Regions from separate parts of the Allobosea sp. Tri-49 genome, predicted to be linked through region 2. Evidence: riboswitches for the same ligand, from Rfam matches in the RefSeq annotation. Region 2 holds a riboswitch; the other holds the start of a gene.
The links. Region 2 has a riboswitch for thiamine pyrophosphate ahead of BLM15_RS03470 (ABC transporter permease). Riboswitches for the same ligand answer to the same signal wherever they lie in the genome.

Region 1: another riboswitch for thiamine pyrophosphate. It lies ahead of thiC (phosphomethylpyrimidine synthase ThiC); the one in region 2 lies ahead of BLM15_RS03470 (ABC transporter permease).

The regions. Positions count from the first base shown of each region.
Region 1 is NZ_CP017946.1:4,057,730-4,064,786, forward strand. Features, by position in the region: gene BLM15_RS31915 (OmpA family protein) at 1-1,030, shown strand, start outside; gene BLM15_RS19575 (hypothetical protein) at 1,154-1,435, shown strand; gene BLM15_RS19580 (hypothetical protein) at 1,518-1,718, shown strand; TPP riboswitch at 1,822-1,925, shown strand; gene thiC (phosphomethylpyrimidine synthase ThiC) at 2,003-3,880, shown strand; gene thiO (glycine oxidase ThiO) at 3,886-4,887, shown strand; gene thiS (sulfur carrier protein ThiS) at 4,856-5,053, shown strand; gene BLM15_RS19600 (thiazole synthase) at 5,058-5,828, shown strand; gene BLM15_RS19605 (HesA/MoeB/ThiF family protein) at 5,843-6,814, shown strand; gene BLM15_RS19610 (hydroxyethylthiazole kinase) at 6,855-7,057, shown strand, end outside.
Region 2 is NZ_CP017946.1:700,718-707,774, forward strand. Features, by position in the region: gene BLM15_RS03445 (acid phosphatase) at 1-413, shown strand, start outside; gene BLM15_RS03450 (DUF1254 domain-containing protein) at 465-1,472, shown strand; gene BLM15_RS03455 (NIPSNAP family protein) at 1,607-1,933, opposite strand; gene BLM15_RS03460 (MFS transporter) at 2,041-3,258, opposite strand; gene BLM15_RS03465 (ABC transporter substrate-binding protein) at 3,436-4,395, opposite strand; gene BLM15_RS03470 (ABC transporter permease) at 4,439-5,182, opposite strand; TPP riboswitch at 5,283-5,379, opposite strand; gene BLM15_RS03475 (TenA family protein) at 5,439-6,086, opposite strand; gene BLM15_RS03480 (hypothetical protein) at 6,146-7,057, opposite strand, start outside.

The DNA of each region.
Region 1 (7,057 bases), 2.6 Mb from region 2:
CCAAGGTCAGGCGCCGGCCGGCCAACCCGCGCCTGACCGGCAGGGCCGCCGCGGCGGCATCGGCCTTGGCGGCGCGGCTGCGATCGGACTCGGCGCCGCCGCGATCGGCGGCATCATGGCGACGCAAGGCGCGACGCGGCTCGATGATGTCCGCGGCCGGCGCGAGGAGCGCCGCGAGGGCGATGTCACCATCATCCGCGAGCCCGGCCGCACCATCATCCGCGGCGACGACGACCGCGCCGTCATCCGCTACGACGAGACCCAGCGCTTCCGCGATCTCGGCCTCGACACCCGCAGCGAGCGCCGCGGCGAGGAGAATGTGACGATCTATAATCGCCCCGATGGCACGCAGATCGTCACGGTGACCGACACCGAAGGCCGGCTGCTGCGTCGGTCGCGGCGCGAACGCGACGGCGCCGAGTTCGTGATGATCGACAACGTTCGCCGTGACGGGCCGCAAGCCCGCTTCGCCGAGGAGGTGGTGGTGCTGCCGCCGCCAGAGCTGCGCATCCCGCGCGAACGCTACATCGTCGATGCCGAGCGCGCCGACGAGCGGCTGATCTACGAGACGATCACCGCCCCGCCGGTCGCGCCGGTGCCGCGCCGCTACACGCTCGACGAGGTCCGCTACTCGCCCGATCTGCGCGCTCATATGCGCAGCGTCGACGTCGACACGATCAATTTCGACTCCGGTTCCTGGACCATCACGCAGGATCAAGCCGGGCGCCTGCGGGTGATCGCGCAAGCAGTGCGCCAGGCAGTCGAGCACGCGCCGAACGAGGTCTTCATGGTCGAGGGCCATACCGACGCGGTCGGATCGGATGTCGACAATCTCTCGCTGTCGGATCGGCGGGCGCAGTCGGTCGCCGAGATCCTGACCCGCGACTTCGGTGTTCCCGCCGAGAACCTGACGACGCAGGGCTATGGCGAGCAGTACCCGAAGGTCCAGACGCAAGGCGATTCGCGTGAGAACCGCCGCGTGACCCTGCGCCGGATCACGCCGTTGCTGACTGGCCAGAACCAGCAGTGAGATGAAGAGCGGCGGCGTGCGAGCCGCCCCGCCTTTCTCGTCGGGCCATGGAACAATCCCGGCCTGCCTGGCGTTCCTTCTTGGGGCAGGCTGGTCTTGCGCCTGCCCGACTGGAGCAATGCCATGCGCAAGAACCCATGGGTCCTCCTCGGACTGATCGCCGCCGGGCTGATCGTGGCGGACGCCGCCGCCGCGCAGTCCTCCCCGCCGCAACTCCAGCGTCAGCGCGCCCCCGGTGTGCCGATCGCGCCGAATGCGAGCGAGGTGCAGAAGCTCGAGCTACGCTCCGATCGCGTCGAGGCAAGGCGCGAGCGTGAGCGGCTGGCGCGAGACCGTTCGGGGCCGCCGGAGCCGAACCGCGAGATTCCGATGCCGAAGCCGGTGCCGTCGATCATCGCGCCTTGATCGGAGCTGGCCTTAAAGGTCGCCATTCCGGATTCAGATTCGGGTAAGGCTCGCCACCTATGGTCGTGGCGAGGAGCCTGCCATGAGCGAAATGTCGGTCGCGATCGCGCAAAGCCTGGTCAGCATGAAGTCGGCTGCGACGCAGCAGGCGCTGCAGCTCGAAATGGTCAAGCAGAACGCCGATTCGGATCAAGCTCTGGTCGCCATGCTCCAGCAGGCTGCCGAGCAGCAACAGGCGACGCTCCCCGCCGGCCAGGGCGGCAATCTCGACATCACTGCCTGATTTTCCGACGTCTCCACGTGTAATGCTCACCGCGCATGGCCGCGCGGCGCAAAGCCGTGGTCCTTTGCCAGTTGCGCAGAGATCGGGACAGTTCTAACCTCCGCCTCGTTCCGAGGGGTGCTCGCAAGAGCTGAGATGGCCTGATGGCCGAACCCATCGAACCTGATCCGGGTCATACCGGCGGAGGGACTGGAACGCGGCTGCGCCACAAGTGCATCCGCAGACAGCGACTGGACCGTCAGACGCCCCGGATCTCCTGAACCTGAGAGGGAGGAGATCCTAAGATGAATGCCCACACCAAACCCCAGAAGAACAGCGTCAAGGCCGCGCCGCAGTCGGTGACAACCGGCCCGATCATCGGTTCGCGCAAGATCTATGTCGCGCCACCCGGACATCCCGAGATGCGGGTGCCCTTCCGCGAAGTGCTGCTCACCACGGATTCCGAGCCGCCGGTGCGGATCTACGACCCCTCCGGCCCTTTCACCGAGACCGACGTCTCGATTGATCTCAATGCCGGCCTGCCGCAGCCGCGCCGCGCCTGGCTCGATGCCCGCGGTTTCCAGACCGTGCCCGGCCGCGCTGTCACCGCCGCCGATAACGGCCATATCAGCGAAGCTCAACTCGTGCCGGCCTGCCCGGCGCAGCGCCCGATCCTCGAGGCGAAATCCGGCCAGATGGCGACGCAATACGAGTTCGCCCGAGCCGGCATCATCACCCCCGAGATGATCTATGTCGCGCATCGCGAGAATCTCGGCCGCGCCGCCATGCTGGAGGGCGCCAAGGAACGCCATGCCGATGGAGAGAGCTTCGGCGCCTCGGTGCCGGAATTCGTCACGCCGGAATTCGTCCGCGACGAGATCGCCCGTGGCCGCGCCATCATCCCGGCCAACATCAACCATCCCGAGCTTGAGCCGATGGCGATCGGCCGCAATTTCCTGGTCAAGATCAACGCCAATATCGGCAATTCGGCCGTGACCTCCGGCGCCGCCGAGGAGGTCGAGAAGCTGGTCTGGGCGATCCGTTGGGGTGCCGACACGGTGATGGACCTCTCCACCGGCCGCAACATCCACAACATCCGCTCCTGGATCCTGCGCAACTCGCCGGTGCCGATCGGCACAGTGCCGATCTACCAGGCGCTGGAGAAGGTCGGCGGCGATCCGATCAAGCTCGACTGGGAGGTCTTCAAGGACACGTTGATCGAGCAGGCCGAGCAGGGTGTCGACTACTTCACCATCCATGCCGGCGTGAGACTGCCTTACGTTCCACTCACTGCATCTCGGGTCACCGGCATCGTCTCGCGCGGCGGCTCGATCATGGCGCGCTGGTGCCTGGCGCATCACAAGGAGAGCTTCCTCTACGAGCGCTTCGACGAGATCTGCGAGATCATGCGCAAATACGACGTCTCGTTCTCGCTCGGGGACGGCCTGCGGCCCGGCTCGATCGCGGACGCCAATGACCGCGCCCAGTTCGCCGAGCTGGAGACCTTGGGCGAGCTCACCAAGGTCGCCTGGGACAAGGGCTGCCAAGTGATGATCGAGGGCCCCGGCCATGTGCCGATGCACAAGATCAAGGAGAACATGGACAAGCAGCTGCGCGAATGCGGCGAAGCACCGTTCTACACGCTCGGACCGCTGACCACCGACATCGCGCCGGGATACGACCACATCACCTCCGGCATCGGTGCGGCGATGATCGGTTGGTTCGGCTGCGCCATGCTCTGCTACGTCACGCCAAAGGAGCATCTCGGCCTGCCTGATCGCGACGACGTCAAGACCGGCGTCATCACCTACCGGATCGCCGCCCATGCCGCCGATCTCGCCAAGGGCCATCCGGCCGCGAAGATTCGAGACGACGCGGTTTCGCGTGCCCGCTTCGACTTCCGCTGGGAGGACCAGTTCAACCTGGCGCTCGACCCGGACACGGCGCGCGCCTTCCATGACGAGACGCTGCCGAAGGACGCCCACAAGGTCGCGCATTTCTGCTCGATGTGCGGCCCCAAATTCTGCTCGATGAAGATCACCCAGGACCTGCGCGCCGAAGTGCTGGCGATGGGCGACAACGAGCGCGCCGCGCTGGAAGCGATGGCCTCGCAGGGGATGGCGGCGAAGTCAGAGGAGTTCCTCAAAAAGGGGGGCAATCTCTATCTGCCGGCGGCGGAGTAGAGGCCATGCGCGTCGCTGTGATCGGGGCCGGCGTCGCCGGCCTCGTGACGGCGCTCGAGCTGGCCGAGCGGGGCATCGCGGTCGAAGTGTTCGAACGTAGTGCAGCGCTCGGCCAGCAGGCCTGCTCCTGGGCCGCGGGCGGCATGCTCGCGCCCTGGTGCGAGCGCGAGAGCGCCGAGGAGGCTGTCGTGATCCTGGGCCGGCAGGCGCTCGACTGGTGGCCGCGCCATTATCCCGGCACGCGCGTCCACGGCACGCTCGTGCTCGCCCCGGTCCGCGATGCCGGCGAGCTGACGCGTTTTTCAGCGCGCACGAGCGGCTTCGAGCGGCTCGATGCCGACGGCGTCGCCGCGCTGGCGCCCGACCTCGCCGGCCGCTTCCGGCAAGGCCTGTTCTTCGAGCAGGAGGCTCACCTCGATCCGCGCCTGGCCATTGCGGCGTTGGCTGAGGCGCTTCGGGCGGCCGGCGTGCCGATCCATTATGGCGTCGAGGCTAACGAGACGGCGCTCGATGCCGATCGCATCGTCGATTGCCGAGGCCTTGCCGCCCGCGACCAGATCGGCGAGTTGCGCGGCGTGCGTGGCGAGATGCTGGTGCTGCGTACCGACGAGATCAGCCTCAGCCGCCCGGTGCGGCTGCTGCATCCGCGCATTCCGCTCTATGTCGTGCCGCGCTCCAACGGGCATTTCATGATCGGCGCGACGATGATCGAGAGCGATGATCGCAGCCGTGTCAGCGCTCGCTCGGCGATCGAGCTCTTGAGCGCCGCCTATGCGCTGCACCCGGCCTTCGGCGAGGCAGAGATCGTCGAGCTGCGCGCCGATGTCCGCCCGGCCTTTCCCGATAATCTGCCCCGCATCGTCGAGGATGGCCGGGTTCTGCGTTTCAACGGCCTTTTCCGCCACGGCTTCCTGCTCTCGCCGGCCTTGGCTCGGCAGGTCGCCGATCGTCTCCTCGCACCCCAGGAGCTGTCCCATGCAGATCATCGTCAACGGCGACACGCGTGAGGTCGCCGCCCCGGTCCTGGCCGAGACGCTGGCCGAATTGGGCTATGCCGGCGCGGTCGTCGCCACGGCCGTGAACGAGGCTTTCGTCTCCGCCGCCGCGCGGGCGCAGACGATCCTCACCGAGGGCGATCGGCTCGAGATCCTCGCGCCGATGCAGGGAGGCTAAGGCGATGGATTTCTATGGCTTCGCCCCGCGCTCGCGCCTCTTCCTCGGCACGGCGCAATATCCCTCACCGGCCGTGCTGCAGCGGGCGGTCGAAGTGGCCGGCGTCGATGTCGTCACGGTCTCGCTGCGCCGCGAGGCCGGCCGGCTCGGCGGCGGCCAGGATTTCTGGGCGCTGATCCGGGGCCTTGGCGTCAAAGTGCTGCCGAATACGGCCGGCTGCCATTCGGTCAAGGAAGCGGTGACGACGGCGCAGATGGCGCGCGAGGTCTTCGGCACACCCTGGATCAAGCTGGAGGTAATCGGCGAGGCCGATACGCTTCAGCCCGATGTGTTCGGCCTCACCGAGGCGGCGCGCATCCTCTGCGCCGAGGGCTTCGAGGTCTTTCCCTATATGACCGAGGACCTTGTCGTCGCCGAGCGGCTGGTCGAGGCCGGCTGCCGGGTGCTAATGCCCTGGGGCGCGCCGATCGGCACAGGCAAGGGCCTGAACAACCCTTACGGCCTGCGGGCTCTGCGGGCGCATTTCCCCGATATCCCGCTCGTCGTCGATGCTGGCATCGGCCTGCCCTCACATGCGGCCGCGGCGATGGAGCTCGGCTATGACGCCGTCCTCCTGAACACCGCGGTGGCGAAAGCCGGCGATCCCGCTGCGATGGCGGCCGCTTTCGCCCGGGCGGTCGAAGCCGGGCGCCTCGCCTTCGAAGCCGGGCCGATGGAGCCGCGCGACATGGCCGCACCGTCGACCCCGGTGCTCGGCCGGGCCCTGCTCGGCTGACGAGGGAGAGAACCATGACCGATCGCTATGCCCGCCAGATCGTGCTGCCGGAGGTCGGCCCCGAAGGGCAGGCGCGGCTGGCCCGCGCCAGGGTCCTCGTCGTCGGGGCCGGCGGGCTGGGCTGTCCGGTATCGTCCTATCTCGTCGGCGCCGGCATCGGCCGGGTGCTGCTGGTCGATCCCGACCGGGTCGAGGAAAGCAATCTGCATCGTCAGCCGCTCTACCGGATGGGCGATGTCGGGCGGTTGAAGGTCGAGGCGGCGCGGGCAGCGCTCGTTGCCTATAATCCCGGCGTAGAGGTCGAGGCGGTGGCGCTCAGGCTCGCGCCAGACAATGTCGCGGAGCTGGTGGCGCGAGCCGATATCGTCGTCGACGCCGCCGACAGTTTTGCCGCGACCTATGTTCTGAGCGATGCCTGCCATGACGCCGGCAAGCCGCTGGTCAGCGCATCGATCGTCGGCCTTGCCGGCTATGTCGGCGCCTTCTGCGGCGGCGGGCCGAGCTATCGCGCGGTCTTCCCCGAAATGCCGGCGCGCGCCGGCGATTGCGCCACGGCCGGCGTGCTCGGTCCGGCGGTCGCCACACTCGGCCTGCTCCAGGCGCAAATGACGTTGCTGCTGGCACTGGGCCTGGAGCCATCGCCGCTCGGCCGGCTGATAAGCTTCGACGCGCGTCGCCTCGCCTTCGGCGGTTTTTCCTTTGCCGGAGCCCCGGAACCGCTTGCAGGTTCTTTTCCCTTCATCGCGTCCTCGCAACTCGCCGCCAGCGATATCGTGGTCGAGCTGCGCGGGCTCGAGGAGGCACCGATCGCGGCTTCTCCGGACGCCATCAGACTCACGGTCGAGGAGATCGATCGCTTGTCGCTGGATGACGCTGACGGCCGGCGCATCGTGCTCTGCTGTCGCAGTGGTATCAGGGCGGCGCGTGCCGCCGGCCGGCTCAGCGCACGTGGGGCCACCGACCTTGCGCTGATGGCGCTGGGCTAGACCCGTTCCCATATCCCTTGGTGAAACCGACGGAAGCGAGATGACGAGCACCACCTTGAAGGCGTCGATGCGGACTTTGGGGCCTGAGGAGGTCGCCGATGTTCTCGCCCGTGTGGCGCAGACCCGTCCACGGGTGCAATGCCTCACCAACACCGTGGCGCAGAACATCACCGCCAATATGCTGCTGGCCTTCGGCGCGATCCCCTCGATGGCGATCCATGTCGACGAGGTCGCGGCGATGGC
Region 2 (7,057 bases):
GCGTGAAGAACAAGTATAACCGGGTTCGCCCCTTCGTGGTGCACAACGAAGCGACCTGCCGGGCCGATCAGGAGGCCATTCTGCGGAGCGACGGCTCCTACCCGTCCGGCCACACGGCGGCAGGCTGGGGCTGGGCCCTCGTGTTCGCGCAGATCAATCCCGAGCGCGCCGATGCGCTGCTCAAGCGCGGCCTCGAATTCGGGCAGAGCCGGGTGATCTGCGACGCGCATTGGCAGAGTGATGTCGATGCCGGGCGGATCATGGGCGCGGCGACCGTCGCGCGGCTGCAGACCGACCCGATTTTCCTCGCCGACCTCAAGGCCGCGAAAGCGGAGGTGAAGGCCGCGAAGGCGAAGCGGATGCTCCCGGCATCCGAATGCGCCGCGGAGACCGCTGCGCTGTCTGCGCGGTAACGACGAGCAAATCGACCAAAGACACCAATGAGGTACCGTTCAATGCGAATGATGTCGGTCTACAGCCTGGGTTTCCTGGTTCTCGCGCCATGCGTGGCGTTCGCCCAGCCGGTTCCAGTCAATCTCGACAACTTCAAGCGAGCCGAGAGCGATTTCTATATGCGCAAGACGGCCGACGCTGGCGCCTTCGGCAAGTTCGCCCATAGCAGGACGCCGACGCCGATCGACAACCAGCCGGTGGTCCGGATGAACCGGGATACGCTCTATTCCCAGGCGCTCTTCGACCTCGATGCCGGCCCGGTGACCATCACCCTTCCTGATGCCGGCAAGCGCTTCGTCTCGATGCAGGTCATCAGCGAGGACCATTACACCCCGATGGTGGTCTACAAGCCGGGCCGCACGACGCTCACCAGGGACAAGGTCGGCACCCGCTATGTGTTCGTTGCGGTCCGTATCCTTGTCGATCCCAACGACAGCAAGGACCTCGCGCAGGTTCACGCTCTGCAAGATGCGCTGAAGGTGGAGCAGAAGTCGGTCGGCAAGTTCGAGGCCCCGAACTGGGACCTTGCTCAACAAAAGAAGATCCGTGACGCGCTCGAAGCGCTCTCCGCCGCATCATCGGGCAGCTTCATCAACGCGTTCGGCCCGAAGGGAAAGGTCGATCCGGTCATGCACCTGCTCGGCACGGCAGCCGGCTGGGGCGGCAACCCCGGCAAGGATGCATCCTACCCCTCATTCACCCCGGCCAAGAACGACGGCAAGACGGTCTACAAGCTCAGGGTCAAGGATGTCCCCGTCGACGCGTTCTGGTCGATCAGCGTCTATAACGACAAAGGCTTCTTCCAGAAGAACGAATACGACGCCTATTCGGTCAACAGCATCACCGGCAAGACAAGCGCCGATGGCGCGATCGACATCCAGTTCGGCGGCTGCGACGGCAAGATCGCGAACTGCCTGCCGATCACGCAGGGGTGGAATTACACATTCCGGCTCTACCGTCCTCGCGCCGTGTTCCTGAACGGCACATGGAAGATGCCGGAGGCGCAGCCTGCATCGTAGACGGTACCAGTACCGCGACGAACCCCGGACCGTTGCCGCGACTGCGTAACCGCAAGGGCTTCAACTCAACTGACAGCAAGGGCGACGTCGCCCTTGCTGCTTTTGTTTTGGCATAGGCAAGCGTCTGTCCAGGCTTACTTGACCGCGGAGAAGGCCGTCGGCGCCAGAATCTGGCTGACGATGTTGGCAACGATCTGGCCGTCCGCTTCACTCTTGATGCGCACCTCGGTCCACTCCGGATCGGTCGCGAACGCCGTCCATTTCGTCTCGCGCTCGGCGAGCGATTCCCAGGCCAGGAAATAGGTCAGGTCCTGATTGGACTCCCCGATCAACGTGGTGAAGAAGCCGGCTTGCCGGATGCCGTGCTTGTCCCACAGCTTCAGCGTGGCCTTGTCAAAGCGGTCGAGCAAAGCCGGAAGCCGGCCAGGCAGGCAGCGATACACGCGCATTTCGTAGATCATTGAAACTCACGTCCTGTTGTTGTTCGTGTGGCACGCAATGTGCCGCAACGCTGGCTTGCCCCGATTGAGTGGCCCGACCTCGGTCCTGCTGGCGGCGGTAGCGAATTCTATCCCCGCCGGTGCTCGACCTTCGGTAGGAACCAGGCGAGCAGGCCGATTGCCGGCAGGAAGGCGCAGATGCGGTAGACCGCCTCGATGCCGATCCAGTCGGCGACTTCGCCGAGGATCGCCGCCGCGAGCCCGCCGAGGCCGAAGGACAGGCCATAGAACAGTCCGCCGATCAGGCCGATCCGGCCCGGCATCAGCTCCATCGCGTAGATCAGGATCGCGGCGAAGGAGCTCGCCATGATCAGGTTGATCACCACCGTCAGCACGCCGGTCCAGAACAGGTCGGCGAAGGGCAGCAGCAGCGAGAAGGGCAGGGCGCCGAGGATCGAGAACCAGAGGATGCGATTGCGGCCGACCCTGTCGCCGATGATGCCGCCGGCGAGCGCCCCGACCGCAGCGGCGGCGAGGAACAGGAACAGCATCAGCTGCGATGCCTGCACCGAGACGCCGAACTTCCCGATCAAATAGAAGGTGTAATAAGAGCTGAAGCTCGACGAGTAGGCGTTCTTCGAGAACAGCAGGATCACCAGGATGGTGATCGCGAAGGCGATCTGGCCCTTGGAATGGGTGGGGGCCGCGGGCGCGGCAGCCGCGACCTTCACGGGTTTCGGGGCGGCCGCAGCTGCCTTGCTCAGCTCGGCATAGCGGCGCGCCGTCCAGACCATCAGGATCATGGCGAGCAGGGCCGCGGCCGAGAACCAGGCGACGCTGGTCTGGCCGCGCGGCACGATGATGAAGGCGGCGAGCAAGGGGCCGAGCGCGCCGCCGCTCTGGCCACCGACCTGGAAGATGCCTTGCGCCAACCCTTGCTGGCCACCCGAGGCGTTGCGGGCCATGCGGGTCGCCTCGGGATGGAAGATCGAGGAACCGAGCCCGACGCAGGCCGCAGCCAACAGCAGCAGCGGATAGCTGCCGGCATAGGCGAGGCCGATCAGCCCGGTCAGCGTGCAGCCCATGCCGACGACCATCGAATAGGGCATCGGGTTCTTGTCGGTGTAGTGGCCGACGAGCGGCTGCAGCAGCGAGGCGGTGATTTGAAAGGTCAGCGTGATCAGGCCGATCTGGCCGAAATCCAGCGCGTAGGCCGTCTTGATGATCGGATAGATCGCCGGGATCAGCGACTGGATCATGTCGTTGAGCAGATGCGTCGCGCTGAGCGCGAACAGCACCGGCAGGTCGGCGCGGCGGGTGGAGGCGATCGGCTTGCTGACGTTCATGCGGGTGATTTCGCCGGGCGCAGCTGCGATGGCGGGCGAGGGCCCGCCTTATGGCCGCGAAGCCGGCTCATAGCATCGCGATAGGCGCCGAACCCAGAGCGGCACGCACAGGGCCGCTCTGATGTGGGCGCGGGGTGGCTCGCGACGGCAGATGGGCCTGCCGCCGCGACCCGCCCGTTATTTCACCTCGCCCGCGATCTCGGCGAGCGCCGGGGCCTTGGTGATCAGGCCGCGCTCGACGAGGAAGGCGCCGAAGCGCTCATAGCGGCGCTGGTCGAGGGCGCGCGGGCGCTTGGCGAAGCGCGGCAGGGTGTCGGTCCAGGCTTGGCGGTTGAGGGCGTCGTCGAGATTGGGGTGGGCGGCGATGAAGAGCTTCCAGGCCTCCTGCGGGTGGTTGGTCAGATAGAGCGCCGCCTTCTCGATCGCATCGAGGAAGCGCGGCAGGCGGTTGTCGGCGAGGGCATCACGGCGGGTGATCAGGATCAGTTCGTCATAGGCGGGAACGCCGTGCTCTTCGGGATAGAAGGCCGTGCCGGGATGGCCTTCGAGCTTCAGCTGCGTCAGCTCGAAATTGCGGTAGCCGCCGATGGTGGCATCGACCTTGCCGCCGATCAGCGCGGCCGAGAGCGCGAAGTTGACGTTGACCAGCTTGACGTCGTCGAGCTTGAGGCCGGCCTTGGCCAGCATCTGGCCGAGCAGGGTGGTCTCGGTGCCCGAGACGGCATAGCCGACCGTCTTGCCCTTGAGGTCGGCGAGGGACTTGATCGGCCCGTCGGCCTTGACGATGACGCTGTTGAGCGGCGTCTCGACCAAGGTGCCGACGCGGACGATCGGGATGCCGGCGGCGTGATCGAGATAGAGATTGGGCTGGTAGTGGATGCCGATATCGGCCTGCCCGGCTGCGACCAGGCGCGGCACGGCGGATGGGTCGGAGGGCGGTACCATCGTGACCTCGAGCCCGGCCTCCCTGAACAGGCCGAGCTGCTGCGCGACGACGAGCGGCGCATGGTCCGGGTTGACGAACCATTCGAGCATCACGGTCAGCTTGTCGGCGGCGCGGACCGGGCTGGCGAGGCCGGCGGCCAAAGCGATGCCGGTGGCGAGGAGGGCGCGTCTGGTGAGGGCGCGGAGGGTCATCGGGCGAAATCCTTCTGCGTGATCGGCTTGAAGCGGGGCAGCGTCATTGCTCGCTCGCCCAGGGAATGAGGTGCGGGCCGAGCGTGTCGACGAGATGGCGCAGGACGAGGCTGAGCACGGCGAGCACGGTCATCGCGGCGAAGACCGTGTCGGTCTGCATGCGGGCATTGGCCTGGACCATGACGAAGCCGAGCCCGGCCGAGGAGCCGACCCATTCGCCGATCACGGCGCCGAGCGGCGCCAGCGGTGCCGCGACCCGCAGGCCTGAGAGCAGGCTGGGCATGGCCAAGGGCAGGCGGACATAGCGCAGCGTCTGCCAATGCGTTGCTGTCGTCAGCGCGGTGGCGTCGATGAGTTCGGGGTCGGTTCGGCGCAGGCCATCGGTGAAGGCGGAGGCTACGGGAAAGAAGATGATGATCGTCGCCATGATCACTTTCGAGCCCATGCCGAAGCCGAACCAGACGACCAAAAGCGGCGCGATGACGAAGACCGGGAAGGACTGCAGCACCAGCAGCACCGGCCAGAGCAGGCGCCCGAGCCGCGGCAGCGCCACGATGGCGAGCGCCGTCAGCGCGCCGAACGCTGAGCCGAGCACGAAGCCGAGCGCCATCTCGGCCATGGTGGTCAGGCTGTGGCTGGCAAGAAAGGCGGGCTGGCGTTGGAAGGCGGCGGCGACCTCGAGCGGCGAAGGCAGGATGTAGCGCGGCGGCCCGAACAGCCAGATCGCGCCCTGCCAAGCCAGCAGCAGGACGAGGATGGTGCGCAGCGCCGGAGCGAGCGCGGCCATCATGGGCTTTGCGCCGGAAGCTAGGCTCCGCTCTGTCGCGTCCTGCGTCGTCAAGGCTCGCCTTTCCGGTGGAAGGCGGGCACGGGGATAAGCACTGACGAGGCTGCCCCGAGCGACTCCCTCCGCCAGCATGATCTGGTTCAGGTTCGAAGGGTGCTTCTCAGCTCACCTTGCGGCGAACGCCCCCGTCTCTCGTAAGCCCTTGTGGCAGAGCGGCTCGCGCCTGTCACGTCTGCCTCAGGCGAGACGGGGTCGATCAGGCTTCGCCGTCATAAGCCGAGTCGAAGAAGGCCTTCTCCAGCGCGACGGTGCGCAGGAAGAAGTCCTGGCTGGTCTCAGCCTCGCCTGGTCCGACGCGGTCGAGCTCGGCCCGCAGGAAGCCGACGAAATCCCGGAAATCGGGATTGTCGTGCAGCGTGACCCATTCGGCATGGACGAAGTTCGCCGGCAGAGGCTGGGACGCAGTCTGCGCCCAGTCGAGATAGAGCCATTCGGCCACGACCAGCACGGAGAGGGCGGCGGCATAGGAGCGCGTTGCGGCGGCTTCGCGCATGATTGCCTTGAAGCCGGCGGTGGGCTTGCTGTCGGGGCGCTCGATGCGCTCCTGCTCGCTGACGCCGAGCGCCGCGAAGGAACGCAGGAAATAGGTGTTCTCCTCGCCGCTGACCATGCCGATGAAGCGGCCGAAGCGGATGCGGGCCTCGAAGCTGTCGGCGCCGGCGAGCGCGGCGCCGAGCAGGGTCAGGAAGCTGTCGATGAAGCGATGGTCCTGGACCAGATAGCGGACCATGACCGCGTCGGAGACCGAGCCATCGAGCAGTTCGCGGACGAAACGGTGGCCGACGCACTGCGACCAGGCCGGCTGGCTGGCCTGGCGAAGGGTCTCGGTGAAACGCGCAGTCATGAATCGGTGCCTTCTGCTGATCGGGCTCTCCCTATCAGCAGCGGCGCCGCGACCGCACGCTATTTCAGCCGCCCCGCGACGATCTTCGCCAGCTCGCCGACGCGCGCCTTGGCCTGATCGTGCAGCGACTGATCGCGCTCGCCGCCGGAGACGCGGACATCGACCGTGGTCAGACCTTTGCGGATATGGATGCGGTTCATGATGTCGAGCGCCGCCTCGTCGCCGAGGCCCGCGACCGGTGTCTTGGCCTCCGAGACCTTGATCGCGCTCTGGAACCAGCGCTTCGACAGATCCTCGCTGGCGGCGACGTTACGGACGCTGACCTGGATCTGGTTGAGTTCGACCGTGCGCTTGCCGTCCTTTTCGACCGTGCGCTTGGCGTCGAACTGGCAGCCGATCGGATTCGGCAGGGCCTCCTGCCGGTTTTCGCGGCTCTCATGGGTGATCTTGCCCATCAGCTTGCGCGGGTCGCTCACTATCATGTCTGGGAAGGCGGCCTTGACCTCGGCCGGCGTCAGCAGGGCGCAGGCGTCGGGCCATTGCTCGGCAGGCGCGACGGAGGAGGGGCGGGTGTCCTGCGGCACTGTCACGGCGCTGTTGGCAGCGACTTTGGTCGGTGCGTCGACCATGCCGGTTCCGCCCTGCCAGCGTGCCGCCGCCTGCTTCGCCAGAGCGAGCGCGTTCGGCGCGGTCTGCTCGGAATAGAGATCGAGCGAGACGGCGTAGATCAGATCGTCCTTGCGGGCGCGGATCACGATGCTGGACGAATTGGTCTCCTGGAAGGCTTCGTCGCCGATGCCGGCGAGCGGCTCGAGCTTGAGGGTGATCTTCGGATCGCCGGCGACCTTCTCGCGCGTCGCCTTGATCGAGGCGAAGGCCTGGGCCGGGGTCTCGCGTCCCTTGGCGACACCGTCCCAGCGGATCACCGTGACCGAGGCGAAGCGGGCATGGTCCATCTTCGAGGTCGGGCT